Regions from separate parts of the Micromonospora sp. WMMD558 genome, predicted to be linked through region 1. Evidence: predicted binding sites of a transcription regulator. Region 1 holds the regulator's gene; the other holds the start of a gene.
The links. The regulator HrcA, encoded in region 1, represses chaperone genes, less so after heat shock. The targets are predictions, from matches to a motif close to GGTTNGCACNCTCNNNNNGAGNGTGCNAACC.
Positions count from the first base shown of each region.

Region 2: ACN26Y_RS04280 (FmdB family zinc ribbon protein) is a predicted target of HrcA. The motif match lies at 2,625-2,655, and genes of this name have one in related genera.

Region 1 is NZ_CP186061.1:2,906,181-2,914,240, forward strand. It holds gene ACN26Y_RS14145 (enoyl-CoA hydratase family protein) at 1-464, opposite strand, end outside; gene hemW (radical SAM family heme chaperone HemW) at 484-1,707, shown strand; gene ACN26Y_RS14155 (DUF4870 domain-containing protein) at 1,825-2,427, opposite strand; gene hrcA (heat-inducible transcriptional repressor HrcA) at 2,651-3,673, shown strand; gene dnaJ (molecular chaperone DnaJ) at 3,743-4,888, shown strand; gene ACN26Y_RS14170 (16S rRNA (uracil(1498)-N(3))-methyltransferase) at 4,933-5,667, shown strand; gene ACN26Y_RS14175 (SDR family NAD(P)-dependent oxidoreductase) at 5,891-6,652, opposite strand; gene ACN26Y_RS14180 (histidine triad nucleotide-binding protein) at 6,822-7,184, shown strand; gene ACN26Y_RS14185 (serine hydrolase domain-containing protein) at 7,208-8,060, shown strand, end outside.
Region 2 is NZ_CP186061.1:892,993-901,052, reverse strand. It holds gene ACN26Y_RS04305 (oxygenase MpaB family protein) at 1-160, opposite strand, end outside; gene ACN26Y_RS04300 (Fur family transcriptional regulator) at 205-633, opposite strand; gene ACN26Y_RS04295 (DUF2231 domain-containing protein) at 831-1,313, shown strand; gene ACN26Y_RS04290 (hypothetical protein) at 1,409-1,741, opposite strand; gene ACN26Y_RS04285 (hypothetical protein) at 2,012-2,188, shown strand; gene ACN26Y_RS04280 (FmdB family zinc ribbon protein) at 2,255-2,599, opposite strand; gene ACN26Y_RS04275 (5-formyltetrahydrofolate cyclo-ligase) at 2,718-3,347, opposite strand; gene ACN26Y_RS04270 (GGDEF domain-containing protein) at 3,433-5,634, shown strand; gene ACN26Y_RS04265 (UTP--glucose-1-phosphate uridylyltransferase) at 5,644-6,600, shown strand; gene glp (gephyrin-like molybdotransferase Glp) at 6,597-7,910, shown strand; gene ACN26Y_RS04255 (GNAT family N-acetyltransferase) at 7,954-8,060, shown strand, end outside.

The DNA.
Region 1 (8,060 bases):
CGCGGGTGCAGCCGGGGCAGCACGGTCGCGGAGATCACCGCCGGGATCACCCCGATCCGGACCTCGGTGAACGCGAACGTCGCCTCCTGCGCGCACACCGCCAGGTCGGCCGCCGCGATCAACCCCAGGCCGCCGGCGCGGGCGGGCCCGGCGACCCGCGCCACCACCGGCTTCGGGCACTCCCAGACCGCCGCGAGCACGTCACCCAGCATCCCGGCCGGCACCGTCCCGCTGGCGTACGCGGCGGCGGTCTCCTTCAGGTCGGCGCCGGCGCAGAAGACCGGCCCGGTGTGGTCCAGCACGACCACGCGGACGGCGTCGTCCGCCACCGCGGCGGCGAGGCCGTCGAGCAGCTGGGTCATCAGCGACGTGGAGAGCGCGTTGCGGTTGTGCGGGCTGTCCAGGGTGAGGGTGGTCACCCCGCGGGCCGTGGCGACCCGCACGAGCGCGTCTGGAGAGGTCATGCCGGGCAGACTAGTGGCCATGCCCGGCGTCCTTCCAGAAGGTGAGACCGTCCCCGCCGACGGTTCGCTGCCCACCACCGCCCTGACCTCGGTCGGCGCGCGCGGTTTCGGCGTGTACGTGCACGTCCCCTTCTGCGCCAGCCGCTGCGGCTACTGCGACTTCAACACGTACACGGCCACGGAGCTCGGCGGCGGCGCCGGCCGCGAGGAGTACGCGGACACCGTGCTGGCCGAGCTGGCCCTCGCGGCCCGGGTGCTGCGCGACAACCCGCCGCCCCGGGTCGACACGGTCTTCGTCGGCGGCGGTACGCCGACCCTGCTCCCCGCCGACGACCTGGCCCGGATCCTCGACGGCGTCGACCGCACGTTCGGGCTGGCCGTCGACGCCGAGGTCACCACCGAGGCCAACCCCGAGTCGGTCACGCCGGAGTCGTTGGCGGCCCTGCGGGCGGCCGGCTACACCCGCATCTCGCTGGGCATGCAGTCCGCCTCGCCCGGGGTGCTGGCGATCCTGGACCGGCGGCACAGCGCCGGCCGGGCCGTAGCCGCCGCGCGGGAGGCCCGCGACGCCGGGTTCGAGCACGTCAACCTGGACCTGATCTACGGCACGCCGGGGGAGGGCGCGGAGGACTTCGCCGCCACGCTCGACCAGGTGGTCGCCGCCGGCGTGGACCACGTCAGCGCGTACGCCCTGATCGTCGAGGAGGGCACCCGGCTCGCCGCCCGGATGCGGCGCGGCGAGCTGGCGTACCCCTCCGACGACGTCGCCGCGGACCGCTACCTGGCCGCGGAGGCCGCCCTCGACGCCGCCGGTTTCTCCTGGTACGAGGTGTCCAACTGGGCGCGGACGCCGGCCGCCCGGTGCCGGCACAACCTGCTGTACTGGACCGGCGGGGACTGGTGGGGCCTCGGCCCGGGGGCGCACAGCCACGTCGGCGGCGTGCGCTGGTGGAACGTCAAGCACCCCACGGCGTACGCGAAGCGCCTCGCCGCGGGGGAGTCACCCGGCCTGGCGCGGGAGGTGCTGACCCGCGACGAGGCGCACATGGAGGACGTCATGCTGCGCCTGCGGCTCGCCTCCGGCCTGCCGCTGGACGTGCTGGACCCGGCCGGCCGCGCCGGCGCCGAGCGCGCGCGGGCGGCCGGCCTGCTGGCCGACGCCGACCACGCCGCCGGCCGGGCCGTGCTCACCCTGCGCGGCCGGCTGCTGGCCGACGCCGTCGTGCGCGACCTGCTTCCCTGACCGGCACGGACCGGCTCGGGGCCGGGCACGTCGGCCCCGAGTGGCGCCGACCGGCCGGGGCCGGGCACGTCGGCCCCGGGTGGCGCCGACCGGCCGGGGGGAGCGGCCGGTCGGTGCTCACTTGATGAAGCTCGCCGACATCGGGTAGCGGTACAGCGTGCCCTCGTTGGCCTTGACCCCGGCGATCGCGCCGAAGACGATGCCGATGATCGTCGCGGCCACGCCGACGAAGAAGCCGACGATGATGCAGGTGAAGATCCAGCCCACCAGCGCGATCACCGACCAGATGATCTGGAAGTTCAGCGCGGCGAGCGCGTGGGCCCGTACGGTCGGCGACTGGTTACCGCGGGCCATCAGGGCGACCAGCGGGGCCACCCAGCCGAAGACACCGCCACCGACGAGCATCCCGAGCGCGCCGCCGAAGTGCGCGATCAACGCCCAGGTCTTGTCCTCGTTGTTCGCGTAGCCGGCGGGGGCGCCGTAGGCGCCGCCGGTCGGGTAGCCCGGGCCAGGCGGTGGGTAGCCGCCGGGTGGGGGATAACCGCCGGGCGGAGGGTAGCCGCCCGACGGCGGAACGTCACCGGTGGGCGGCGGATAGCCGCCGGGCGGGGGATAGCCGCCCGGGCCCGGTGCCCCGGACAGTGGTGTGGTCGGCTCGTCGGAGCCGGGGACGGTCGGGTCCGGCTCTCCCGCTCCGGGAGGGCGAGGTGGTTCAGTCATGAGGATCACGGTAGGGGGAGCGCACAACGGGGCACCAGAGCAGAACCGTCCCCGATGTCCGGATGAACGGCCCTGGCGAATCCGCCGCCGTCCGGGACGCGTCATCCGCCGGCCGTTGATCATCGCGGCGCGGGCGGTGCCGACGTAGACTGGCACTCGCTACAGTCGAGTGCCAGGATGGCGCCGGGCAGCCGGCGGCCGACGCGCGACAGGAGGTGGGCACATGGGTCTCGACGACCGCAAGCTCGCGGTACTGCGCGCGATCGTCGAGGACTACGTCGCCACGCAGGAGCCGGTCGGCAGCAAGGCGCTGGTCGAGCGTCACCAGCTCGGGGTCTCCCCGGCGACCGTCCGCAACGACATGGCCGTCCTCGAGGAGGAGGGCTACATCCGGCAGCCGCACACCAGCGCCGGCCGCGTGCCCACCGACCGCGGCTACCGGCTCTTCGTGGACCGGCTGTCCCGGGTCAAGCCGCTCAGCCCCGCCGAGCGCCGGGCCATCGAGCGCTTCCTGCTCGGCGCGGTCGACCTGGACGACGTGGTGCACCGCACGGTACGGCTGCTGGCGCAGCTGACCCGGCAGGTCGCCGTCGTGCAGTACCCGAGCCTGGCCCGCTCCTCCGTGCGCCACCTGGAGCTGGTGCCCATCTCCACCACCCGGCTGATGCTCGTCATGATCGCCGACACCGGGCGGGTCGAGCAGCGCCTCGTCGAGATGCCGGGGCCGATCCCCGCCGACGACGTCACCGACCTGCGCCGGCTTGTCAACGAGAAGCTGGTCGGCACCCGGCTGTCCGAGACGCCGCCGCTGGTGCAGGCGCTGGTCGACGAGGCCTCGGCCGAGCTGCGCCCGGCCATGGCCACGCTCTCCACCGTGCTGCTGGAGACGCTGGTCGAGCGGCACGAGGAGCGCATCGCGCTGGCCGGCACCGCCAACCTCACCCGGGGCGGCCTGCTCGACTTCCAGGGGTCGCTGCGCCCCATCCTGGAAGCGCTGGAGGAGGAGGTCGTGCTCCTCAAGCTCATCGGGGAGGTCGAGCCGAGCACGATGCGGGTCCGCATCGGCGACGAGAACGAGATCGACAATCTCCGCTCGACGTCGGTGGTGAGCACCGGCTACGGCCCGGGGGCCACCATCGTCGGCGGCCTCGGCGTGTTGGGGCCGACCCGGATGGACTACCCCGGCACCATCGCCACGGTGCGGGCCGTGGCACGCTACGTGGGCGACCTGCTGGCCCAGAACTAGGCAGTACCGTCCGGCCGCTCCGGCCGGCGGCCGGCGCAACGCGAGACGAACATGAGGACACGGAACGCAGTGGCCAGGGACTACTACGGCATCCTCGGTGTGAGCCGGGACGCCTCCGACGACGAGATCAAGCGCGCGTACCGCAAGCTGGCGCGTCAGTACCACCCGGACGTCAATCCGGATCCGGAGGCGCAGGAGAAGTTCAAGGACATCAACGCCGCGTACGAGGTCCTCTCCGACGACCGGAAGCGGCAGATCGTCGACCTCGGCGGTGACCCGCTCGCACCCGGTGGCGGGGGTGCCGGCGGTCCGGGTGGCCCCGGCGGCACCGGCCCGTTCGTCGGCTTCCAGGACATCATGGACGCGTTCTTCGGGGGCGCCGCCGGTGGTGCCCGCGGCCCGCGCCCGCGTACCCGGCCCGGGGCTGACGCGATCCTGCGCCTCGAGCTGGACCTGCACGAGACGGCGTTCGGCGTCGAGGCCCCGATCACGGTCGACACCGCCGTGCTGTGCACCACCTGCGCCGGCGCCGGCACCGCCGCCGGCACCCACCTGGCCACCTGCGAGGCGTGCGGCGGCCGCGGCGAGGTGCAGTCGGTGCAGCGCACCTTCCTCGGCCAGGTGGTCTCCGCCCGGCCCTGCACCGTCTGCCAGGGCTACGGCACCACGATCCCGCACCCCTGCCCGACCTGCGCCGGTGACGGCCGGGTGCGCACCCGCCGCTCGCTCACCGTCAAGATCCCGGCGGGCGTCGAGGACGGCATGCGGATCCGGCTGGCGCAGCAGGGCGAGGTCGGCCCGGGCGGCGGCACGGCCGGCGACCTCTACGTGGAGATCCACGAGCGTCCCCACGACGTCTTCTCCCGCAAGGGCGACGACCTGCACTGCCGGGTCACCGTCCCGATGACGGCGGCCGCCCTGGGCACCCGGCTGACCATCAAGACACTCGACAGCGAGGAGCCGGTGGACGTCAAGCCCGGCACCCAGCCGGGCAGCACGCTGCGGCTACGCGCCCGCGGCGTACCGCACCTGCGCGGCACCGGTCGCGGTGACCTCTACGTCCACCTCGACGTGCGGACCCCGACCAAGCTCGACGCCGAGCAGGAGAAGATGCTGCGCGAGTTCGCCCGCACCCGGGGCGAGGAGGTCGCCGAGCTGACCAAGCAGGGTGGCTTCTTCTCCCGGATGCGGGACGCCTTCAACGGCCACGCCTGACCGTCCGCGGCCCGGCGACCGGCCGGGCCGCTAGCCTGGTGATCGTGTCCGCGCCGCTGTTCCTGGTCGACTCGCTGCCCACCGCCGACCGGATGACCCTGGACGGCCCCGAGGGGCGCCACGCCGCCACCGTGCAGCGGCTCCGGCCCGGCGAGCGACTGCTGCTCGCCGACGGGCGGGGCAGCACGGCCGCCGCGGTGGTCGGCGCCGTCGGCAAGGACACGCTCGACCTCGAGATCACCTCCCGGGGGTACGCGGACGCGCCGGTCCCCCGCCTGGTCGTGGTGCAGGGCATCGCCAAGGGGGACCGGGGCGAGCTGGCCGTGCAGGCGATGACCGAGGTCGGCGTGGACGAGATCGTGCCCTGGGCGGCCGAACGCTCGATCGTCCTCTGGCGCGGTGACCGGGGCGTACGGGCCCGGGAGAAGTGGGTGACGACCGCCCGGGAGGCGGCCAAGCAGGCCCGCCGGCCCTGGCTGCCGGTGGTGGCCGGATCGCCGGACGAGTCGACGACGCAGGTGGGCCGCCGGCTCGGCGGTGCCGCCGCCGCGTTCGTCCTCCATGAGGGAGCCGAGGAGCGGCTGACGACGGTCGCGTTGCCGGCGACCGGTGAGATCGTGCTGGTGGTCGGGCCGGAGGGGGGCATCGCCGACCGCGAGCTGGACGCCTTCGCGGAGGCCGGTGCCCGGCCGGTGCGGCTGGGCCCGTCGGTGCTGCGCACCTCGACGGCCGGGGTGGCGGCCCTGGCGGTGCTGTCCGCCCGCCTCGACCGCTGGTAGGCCACCGGCGACCGGATCCCCGCCCGCCACCGGGCCGGACGGCCCGGCCCCACCCTCCGCCGCGTTCCCTTTGCTCTGCTTCAACCGGCGCACAGGTTTCGCGGCGATTCCGCTGCGTCCGTTGAAGCAGAGCAAAGGGGCCACAGCGACCTGTGGTGGCCGGCCGTAGGCGCGCCCGGGCCGAGTCCCCAGGCGAAGAACGTCGACGCCGACGTCACCGGGCTCAGCTGCGCAGGTAGGAGGCGCCGTTGAGGTCGACGATGGTGCCGGAGGCCCACTCCGCCTCCGGGGACGCCAGCCAGTGGACCGCGGCGGCGATCTCCTCCGGCCGGGCCACCCGGTTGAACGGGGACTGCGCCCGGACCGCGTCGCCGCGCGGCGACTTGAGGTGTTCGTTGGTCATGTCGGTCTCGACGAAGCCGGGCGCGACGGTCGCCACCCCGATGCCGTACGGGGCGAGAGCCACCGCGAGGGACTGACCGAGCGCGTTCAGGCCCGCCTTGCTCGCCCCGTACGCGGGATTGCCCGGCTCGCCGCGGAAGGCGCCCCGGGAGGAGACGTTGACGATCCGACCGCCCCGCTCCCGCATGTGCTGGGCGGCGCACCAGCACGCGTTGGCCGCGCCGAACAGGTTGGTCTCGACCACCGCCCGCCAGCGCTGCCGCCACTGCTCGTAGGTGGTCTCGAACACCGGGTGGGGCGGGTCCGCCGGCCCGAACACACCGGCGTTGTTGACCAGTACGTCGAGTCCGCCGAGGCGTTCCGCGGCCTCGTCCACCATCACCCGGACGGCGTCCGGGTCGGCCAGGTCGGCGCGGACCACCACGTGGCCCGCGCCGGGCAGGTCGACGCGGAGCGCCTCCGCCAGGTCCGCCGAGTCCCGGTGGTGGATCGCCACCCGGTCCCCGCCGGCCGCGAACGCCCGCGCCACCGCCCGCCCGATGCCCCGCGAGGCTCCCGTCACCAGCACCGCCCGTGATGTCACGGCGGCCATCCTGCCGTAGCGCCGCGGCGCTGTTGACGCCGGACCCGGCCCGCCGCCACCAGCCCCGGCGCGGCCGGCCCCCGGTGACCGGCGGTGCGGCCTGGTGCGCCCGGGGTTGTTCGCCCGCTACGGGCGGCGTTCCACCCGTGCCCTTCCTTAGACTGCCCCGGTGAGCACACCTGACTGCCTGTTCTGCCGCATCGTCGCCGGCGAGATCCCGGCCACCGTCGTCCGGGAGACGCCCACCACGCTCGCCTTCCGCGACATCGGCCCGAAGGCGCCGGTGCACGTGCTGGTGGTCCCCAAGGAGCACTACGCGGACGTGGCCACCCTCGCCCAGGGCGACCCGGGGCTCGCCGGCGAGGTGCTCGCCACGGCCACCGCCGTCGCCGAGGACGAGGGGCTGCTCGGTGACGGCTTCCGGCTGATGTTCAACACCGGGGCGTACGGCGGCCAGGAGGTCTTCCACGTGCACGCGCACCTGCTCGGCGGCGCCCCGCTCGGGCCGATGCTGGCGCGGAACCTCGCGTGACGCCGACGGACCGCCTGGACCGCATGGTGCGGCAGATCCAGGCGCGGGCCCGGATACCGGCGGTCTCGGCGGCCCTGCACCGCGCCGACCGTCCGCTGTGGACGTGCGCGGTCGGGGGGACCGGGAACGACACCGCGCTGGACCCGGAGACCCGCTTCCGGATCGGCTCGGTGACCAAGACCTTCACCGCCGTCCTGACGATGCAGTGCCGCGACGACGGCCTGCTCGACCTGGACGACCCGCTGAGCCGGCACCTGGACCTGCCGGCGCACGGCGAGCTGACCGTCCGGCGGCTGCTGTCGCACACGGCGGGCCTGCAGCGCGAGCCGTACGGCGACGTCTGGGACACGCTGCGCGCGCCGGACACCGACCAGCTCCTGGCGGACCTGGCGAGGGCGGAACGGGTGCTGCCTCCGGGGCGTCGCTACCACTACTCCAACCTGGGCATGGCACTGCTCGGCCACCTGGTCGGCAGGCTGCGTGGCGGCACCTGGGCGGAGGTGCTCGCCGAGCGGGTGCTGACTCCGCTGGGGCTGACCGCCACCACGGTGGAGCCCGGCCGGCGGGCCGCCATCGGCTTCCTCGTCGACGCGTACTCCGACGAGGCGCATCCGGAGCCACCCACCGACTTCGGCGCGGTCGGCCCGGCCGCGCAGCTGTGGAGCACGGCCGGTGACATGGCCCGCTGGGCGGCCTTCCTCGCCGACCCGGCGGCGCTCGACGCGGCCGGCCGGGTGCTCGCGCCCGCCACGCTCGAGGAGATGCGCTGGCCGGTCACGGTCACCGACGAGACGCTCTGGGGCGGCGGGTTCGGCCTGGGGCTGATCCTGGTGCCGCAGGGCAAGCGGGTCATGCACGTCGGCCACGACGGCGCGA
Region 2 (8,060 bases), 2.0 Mb from region 1:
CCGAGCGGTAGTTGCTGTTCTGCGCCACCCCGGCCATCGCCCTCGGGTGCAGGGCCTGCAGGTAGAGCGAGCGCAGGCCGGCGACGATCAGGACCGGCTCCTCGTGCACCTTCCAGGTGACCGAACCCGGGCCGAAGAGGCCTACGTCGTCGGAGTCCACGGATCAAGAGTGCCACGACCGGGAGCGCCCGGCCGGGCGTGCGGTCACTCGTCCGCGGAGCGCCGGGCCTGGCAGGAGGGGCAGAGACCCCAGAAGGTCACTTCCGCCTCGTCCACCTCGAAGCCGTGGGCGGTGTGCGGGTCGAGGCAGGGGGCGCTGCCGACGGTGCAGTCGACGTCGGCGATCTCGCCGCAGCCCCGGCAGACCACGTGGTGGTGGTTGTCGCCGACGCGCGCCTCGTAGCGGGCGGGGCTGCCGGCGGGCTCGATCCGGCGGGACAGCCCGGCCCGGGACAGCGCACCCAGCACGTCGTACACCGCCTGGGTGGAGACGGAGTCGAGGCGCTCCCGGACCCGCCGGGTGATCTCGTCCACCTCCAGGTGGCCGCCGGCGGCGAGCACGTCGAGGACGGCGAGGCGCGGCCGGGTGACCCGAAGGCCCTTCGACCGGAGCAGCTCCTCACCAGCGGACATGTGCCAATGACAGCACGCGGCAGGTGAGTCGACAACCGAGCCCGGAGCCGGGTGGCCCCGACCACAGCCGGGAAGTTTCCGGAAACACTGTGAACCGGTCGGACGAGGCGCGCGTGTAGCCCCGGTGAGAGTCCTGGGCGGGCGGACCGGTGCACCGTAGGCTGGCGTCCCGCGATCGCTCCCTGCCGGAGGTGCCGATGTTCAAGGAGATCCTGGGTCTACCGGCGCATGCGCTGGTGGTGCACGCGGTGGTCGTGTTCGTACCCCTGCTCGCGCTGCTGTCGATCGCGTACGTGGCGCTGCCCCGGTTCCGGTCCCGCATCGACTGGGCGATCGTGCTGCTGGCGGTGGCGGCGCCGATCACCGCGTGGGTGGCGGTGCAATCCGGCGAGGAGTTGACCGACGTGTTCGTGGCCCGCGGGCTCCAGGGGCCGATCGTCGACCAGATCTTCGAGCACTCCCGGTACGGCGACCTCACGTTCCGGTACGTGCTGCCGCTGGCCATCGCCGCCGTCGTGCTGCTCGTGGTGACCAGCGGCCACCCGCGCGTCCCGAAACTACCGTTCTGGGTGACGCCGGCGCTGTCGGTGGTGGTGGTCGTGCTGGCCGGCGCGAGCCTCGTGTACGTCTACCTCACCGGGCACAGCGGCGCCGAGGCCGTCTGGGGCAACACGCTCTGACGCCCCTCGCACCCGGCACGCGCTGACACGGCTCCGCCCGGACCTGGCACGCGCTGACACGGCTCCGCCCGCGGACCCGGCACGCCGACGTGGCGTCAGAGGACCAGCCGCGAGCAGAGCAGGCACATCAGCACCAGGAGCAGCACCCCGGCCACGGCACCCACCGCCCAGGTGAGTCGCTGCGCCCGCTGCTCGGCGAGGTCGAGCTCGGCCATGTCCTGCGGGGGCAGCCGCCGGGGCGGTGGTGGCTGCACGTGCAGGGGCGGCCGCCAGCCGCTCGGGGGCGGGGTGGTGGGCGGGGGACCGGCGTACCCGCCGGCCGGTGCCGGCTGCTGCGGTGCCGGGCCGGTCTGGTCCGGGGGCGGACCGTCGGCGCCCGGGCCGGGCCGCCGCCAGTAGTCGTCCGGGGAGCTGCCGGGGGTCGTCACGCCGTCCGACGCTACCAACGCACCGGCCGTCCGACGCCCGGCGCGCGCGGTCGCCCCCGGATCGGCACACGGACGCCGTACGGCCCGGCCGGCGCACCGCCGCGCGCCGTCGCCCTCCGGATCGTGCACGGGGCCCGGCCTCCGGGTCGGCGCACGGGGGCCTGGCCTTTGGGTCTGGGCGCACGGGCCCCCGCCTCCGGATCGTGCACGGGCCCGGCCTCCGGGTCGGCGCACCGGCGGGGACACCCCGCTGCGCTAGTCTTGCCGCTCGTGAGCACCGAGGACCCCGCGACGCGCGGCGACGACGACCGGCTCGTCGACCTGAGCGACGACGACTTCGTGATGCTGCCCGAGCAGACCACCGACGACACGGACCGCGGCTGGGGCGAGCGCTCCGGCGGCAACGACGACTGGCTGCTGGAGCAGCGCCCGCCGCACTGGGACTGACCGTCAGGCGTTAAGAAGGGCCCCCTGTACAACGCGAGGCGTTAACAGGGGGCCCTTCCTTACATCTCAGGAGGAGCTGGCGCTGCTCGCGGCCGGGGCCTTGGTGGTGCTGCCGGAGGAGCCGTTCGACGACGAGGACGTCGACGTGGACGTGGACGAGCTGGACGACGAGCCCGAGTCGCTGCCCGCGGCGGGCTTGCTGGCGGAGGTGCCGCTGCCCGGGTCGGAGCCGGACGAGCGGGAGTCGGTGCGGTAGAAGCCCGAGCCCTTGAACACGATGCCGACGGAGTTGAACAGCTTCCGCAGCCGACCCTCGCACGTCGGGCACTCGGTCAACGGCTCGTCAGAGAAGGACTGCACCGCCTCGAGCTGGTGACCGCACGCGGTGCAGGCGTACTGGTACGTGGGCACGTTCTCCTCCGGTTCTGGCGCGGCCGGTTGGCACTCGACGTCTTCGAGTGCCAATGGTGCGTCATCGCCCCGGATTCGTCCAGCGGAAGTGTGGGGCGCGACACCCGCCCGCGCCCGGTCACGCCGGCGGGGCGGCGTCCAGCGTACGCAGGCCGCCGACCGGGGTGACCACCGCGCGGACCGGGCGGTCGTGCGCCTCGGCGGGCAACTCGTCGACCAGTTCGCCGTCGTGCAGTGGCACCACGGTCAACGCGGTCGACGGGACGCGGGCGAGAGCGCGGTCGTACGAGCCGCCGCCCCGGCCCAGCCGCACGCCCCGCCGGTCCACCGCCAGCGCCGGCACCACCACCAGCTCGGCCTCGGCCACGGCGGTCACGCCCAGCCGGGGCCAGGTCGGCTCCCGCATCCCCCGCCCGGCGGCCACCAGCGCGTCCGGCCCGGCCCACGGCGCCCAGTCCAGGTCGAGGTCGTCGCGTAGCACCGGCAGCAGCAGTTCGGCGCCCGTCGGCAGCGCCGCCTGCAGCACCGCCGGCAGGTCCGGGCCACCCGGCTCGGAGGCCACCGGCACGTACGCGGTCATCCGGCGCGGGCGCAGCCGGCGTACCAGGGCCACCAGCTCGGCCTGGACGCGCCCGGCGGCGGCGATCAGCTCCGGATCGGTCAGCGTCCGGCGGCGGGTGAGCAGCGCGGCCCGCGCCTCGCGCTTCGCATCAGGGGTCACTTCCGCTCCATCAGAAAAATCCGGCACGCAACACTCCTGACGCAACGCTGGTCATGTGGTGGCTCTGTGTCAGCATCGCAAGCATCGGCCGGCGAAGTTCCGGGGGGACCGAGTGACACTGCGCGGGCGCCTGACCGCAGCCTTCCTGACGGTGGTGCTCGGCCCGGTCCTGGTCGGGGCGTTCTTCGTGGGGTCGGCCGTGGCGGCGGTCGACCGCAGCCGGTCCACCGAGCGGCTCGCCGTGGCCGCCGCCGCCGTACGCACGTCGGTGGACGCCCTCTGTCAGCAGCTCCGCGCCGCCGCCGACGCGGTGGCCCTCACCGAGGACCGCGCCGCCGCGGCCGGTCAGGTGGTCAGCCGCGGGCTGGCCGCCGCCGTGCTGGTCGCCGACGTCGCGGGCGGTGTCGTCCACGCCACCCCGGGTGCCCCGCCGACCCCCTGGCGGGACTGCTCGGCCGGCGTCCCGGCGGCCGGGCCGCCACGGGCCCTCGCCGCCCGGGTGGACCTGCGGGACGCGGCCGGGGCGCCGCTGGGCACGGTCACCGCCGCGCAGCCGGTCGACCCGGCGTTCGTGGCGCGGCTCGCGGCGGTCACCGGGGTGGCGGTCACGTTGCTGGACGGGCCCGAGTCGCCGGTCCGGCTCCGCCACACCACCGAGTCGGCCGGGGTACGCGACGCGGTGCTCGCCGCCGCCGGCGGGCTGGACGGCGAACGGGTCGTCGGCACCGCCGACGGCCGGTACGTGCGCCGCGTCGGCCCGTCCGAGGGGCAGCCGCTACCGCTGGTGCTGTCCGTCCCCAGCGACCAGCCGCCCGGCCTGTACGCCGCCCTGGTCACCGCCGTGCTGCTCGCCGCCCTGCTGGCGGTGGCCGCCGCGTGGCGGCTGGCCCGGGTCACGACCCGGCCGCTGGTGGAGTTGGCGGGCGCGGTCGACCGGGTCGCCCGGGGCGATCTGACCGCGCGGGTGCCGGTGCGCAGCCGCGACGAACTCGGGCGGCTGGCCGGGGCGTTCAACCGGATGACCCGGGAGACGGGCACGTACGTGGCCGCCCTGACCAGCAGCCGGGACCAGCTGCGCGGGCACCTGGCCGTGCTGGGCGACACCCTGGCCAGCACCCACGACCTGCAACGCATCCTGCGGGTGATCCTGCACAGCGCGATCGCCGCCACCGGGGCCCGGGCCGGGGCGGTACTGCTGGTGGACGCGGGCGGGTCGCTGGTCGCGCAGGCCACGGAGGGGTTGGCCGGCCCCGACGACCCGCCCGGGCCGGTGCGGGTGCCGCTGGGCGGCGGTGTGGTGGGTGCGGTCGCGGTGACCGGGGAGCCGCGACGCGGCCGGGTGGAGCCGTCCGCCGTACCGCCGGGCGAGCCGCGTTGCCGCACGTACATCGCGGTGCCGTTCGCGGCCCCCGGGGAGGGCGGGGTCGCGCGTCCCGACGGCGCGGCCGCCCGGTCCGCCGTGGACGGGCCCGCGACCGCGCTCGGTGTGCTGGCCCTCTACGACCGGCTCGGCGGCGACGAGTTCGACGACGACGACCTGGTCACGCTGCGCACCTTCGCCGGCCACGCGGCCGTGGCGGTGGACAACGTGCGGGTGCACGAGGAGGCCCAGCGGCTGTCGCTGACCGACCCGCTCACCGGCCTGTGGAACTACCGCTACCTGCGGGAGTCGATCCGCCGGGAGGTGGAGCGGGCCAGCCGGTTCGGCCGGATGCTCAGCGTCCTCGCCCTCGACCTGGACCTGTTCAAACACGTCAACGACACCTACGGGCACACCGCCGGGGACACGGTGCTCGCCGAGTTCGCCCGCCGGGTACGCGACGAGATCCGCGAGGTGGACCTCGCCTTCCGGCAGGGCGGTGAGGAGTTCGTCGTGCTGCTGCCGGAGACCGACGCCCGCGGCGCCACCATCGTGGCGGAGCGGCTCGGCACCGCGATCCGGGGTACGCCGATCACCGTGGACGGGTCGGACACGCCGATCCTGGTGCCGGTGACCGTCTCCATCGGCGTCGCCGTCTACCCGGACCACGGCAGCACCGGCCAGCAGGTGCTCGACGCCGCCGACGAGGCGCTGTACGCGGCGAAGGCCGGCGGGCGGGACACGTGGCGGGTCGCCGCCGTGGCCCGCGCCGCCCCGCCGGTCCGGGAGATCCCGGTACCGGCGGGCGCGGTCACCCCGGACGACGGCCTGCCCCGGGCTGGTGCCCACCGTGAACTGCCGGCCGTCGACGGCGCGCCCGAGCCGGGGTCGCCCGCTCCCGGCGGCGGCGCGTCTTCCGGTCCTCACCCGCCACGGCAGAGCCGTGGCCGATAGTCTCGCGACATGTCGGAGCACTCAGCGAACCCCTCAACGACGGCCGCCGCGACCGGTCGTTCCCGCGCGGTCAAGGCCGTCATCCCGGCCGCCGGACTCGCCACCAGGTTCCTGCCGGCCACCAAGGCCGTGCCCAAGGAGCTGCTCCCGGTGGTCGACCGGCCGGTGCTGCAGTACATCGTCGAGGAGGCCACCCAGGCCGGCCTCAGCGACGTCCTGCTGATCACCGGGCGGGGCAAGACGTCGATGGTGGACCACTTCGACCGCCGCCCCGACCTGGAGGAACGGCTCGCGAAGAAGCCGGAGCTGCTGGCCGCCGTCAAGCGGACCGAGGAACTGGCCGCCATCTACACCTGCCGGCAGCCGGAACAGCTCGGCCTCGGGCACGCCGTCGGGTACGCCGAGTCCCACGTCGGCGACCAGCCGTTCGCGGTGCTGCTCGGCGACGAGTTCGTCAAGCAGTCCGAGCCGCTGCTGCCGGCCATGCTGGAGCTGCAGGCCCGCACCGGCGGCGTCGTGCTGGCCTTCTTCGAGGTCGACCCGGCCGAGACCACGCGGTACGGCATCGCGTCCGTCGAGCCGGCCGAGGCGGAGCTGACCGACATCGGTGAGGTCGTCAAGGTGACCGGCATGGTGGAGAAGCCCAAGCCGGAGGACGCCCCGAGCAACCTCGCCGTGCTCGGGCGCTACGTCCTGCCCGGCCGGATCTTCGACGCGATCCGCCGCACCGAGCCGGGCAGCGGCGGCGAGATCCAGCTGACCGACGCGATGGAGCTGCTGCGCACCGAGGGGGTGCCGGTCCACGCGATCGTCTACCGGGGCACCCGCTACGACACCGGCATGCCGCTGGGTTACCTCCAGACCGTCGTGCAGATCGCCGTCGAGCGCGACGACCTGGGTGCCGAGTTCCGCAAGTGGCTCGCCGAGTTCGTCAACTCCGACGCGTCGGGCGGTCCGAATACATGACCGCGACGGCCGACGCCGAGGCGGCCGCGAACGAGTTGACGCCGCTCGCCGACTACCTGGGCAGTGTGCTGCGCAGGTTACGCGCGCTGCCTCCGCTCGACCTCGACCTCACCCAGGCGTACGGCAACGTCCTCGCCGAGGACGTCGTCGCGCCGCACTCGTATCCCGCCTTCGACCAGGCCGCGGTGGACGGGTACGCGGCGCGCTGGGAGGACATCGCCGGTGGTGGCCGGGGGGTGGGCTACGTCCCGGCCCAGGCCGGTTCGCCGGGCGGGCGCGCCGTCCGGCTCAACGTGGTCGGTGACCTGGGCGCCGCGAGCTGGCGCCCGGTCCGGCTCACCCCCGGGGCCTGCTTCTCCGTCGCCGCCGGGGCGCCCCTGCCGATCGGCGCGGACGTGGTGGTCCCGGTGGAGTGGACCGACCAAGGCATGGCCGCGGTGGAGATCCACCGCGCCCCCAAGCGGGGGTACGGCGTCCGCAAGGCCGGTGAGGAACTGTCCGCCGGCACCCCGCTCGCCCGCGCCGGAACGTACGTCTCACCGGCGCTGGTGGCGGTGCTCGCCGCCACCGGCATCGGGCACGTGGTGGTCCGCCCCAGCCCCCGGGTGGTCATCGTGGCCACCGGCGACGAACTGGTGGAGGTGGGCCGGGGCAGCCAGCCCGGCCAGGTCGTCGACGTCAACTCGCACGCGCTGACCGCCGCCGCCGCCGAGGTGGGGGCACTCGCGTACCGGGTGGGCATCTGCGACGACGACCCGGAGGGGCTGCGCGGCCTGCTGGAGGACCAGACGCTGCGCGCCGACCTCATCATCACCACCGGCGGCACCGGCACGGGACCGGGCGACATGGTCCGGCGGATCCTGTCCCGGAGGGAGGGCAGCCGGGCGGGGCCGGTGACGTTCACCGAGGTGGCGCTCTACCCGGGCACCGCCCTCGGCTTCGGCACGGTCGGCCCCGAGGAGGTGCCGGTGGTCTGCCTGCCCGGCGAGCCGGGTGCCGCGCTGATCGGCTTCGAGGTGCTGGCCCGGCCCGCGATCAACCTGCTCGCCGGAGCGGAGCCGGTGTTCCGGCCCAGCGTCCGGGCGCACCTGCTGGAGACCATCTCCTCCCCGGCCGGGCTGCGCGAGTTCCGCCCGGCGCACGTCGCCGAGCGGCGCGGCGGCGGCTACACGGTCCAGCCGCTGCGCGGCGGGCCGCTGACGCTCTCCGGGCTGGCCGAGGCGAACGGCCTGATGGTGCTCGGCGAGCGGGTCACCACCGCCGCCGCCGGGTCCACGGTGGACGTGCTTCTGTTGGACCGACGTCGATGAGTCTGCTTGCCCTGGGCCGCGTCCCCGGCGGAGGATCGGCCGGGTGAGCCTTCTGGGACGCCGTACGCCCGGCTGGCCGGTCGTACTCGCGGACGGTCCGGTGCTGCTGAGACCGTACCGGCGCTCCGACGCCGCACCCTGGTCGGAGGT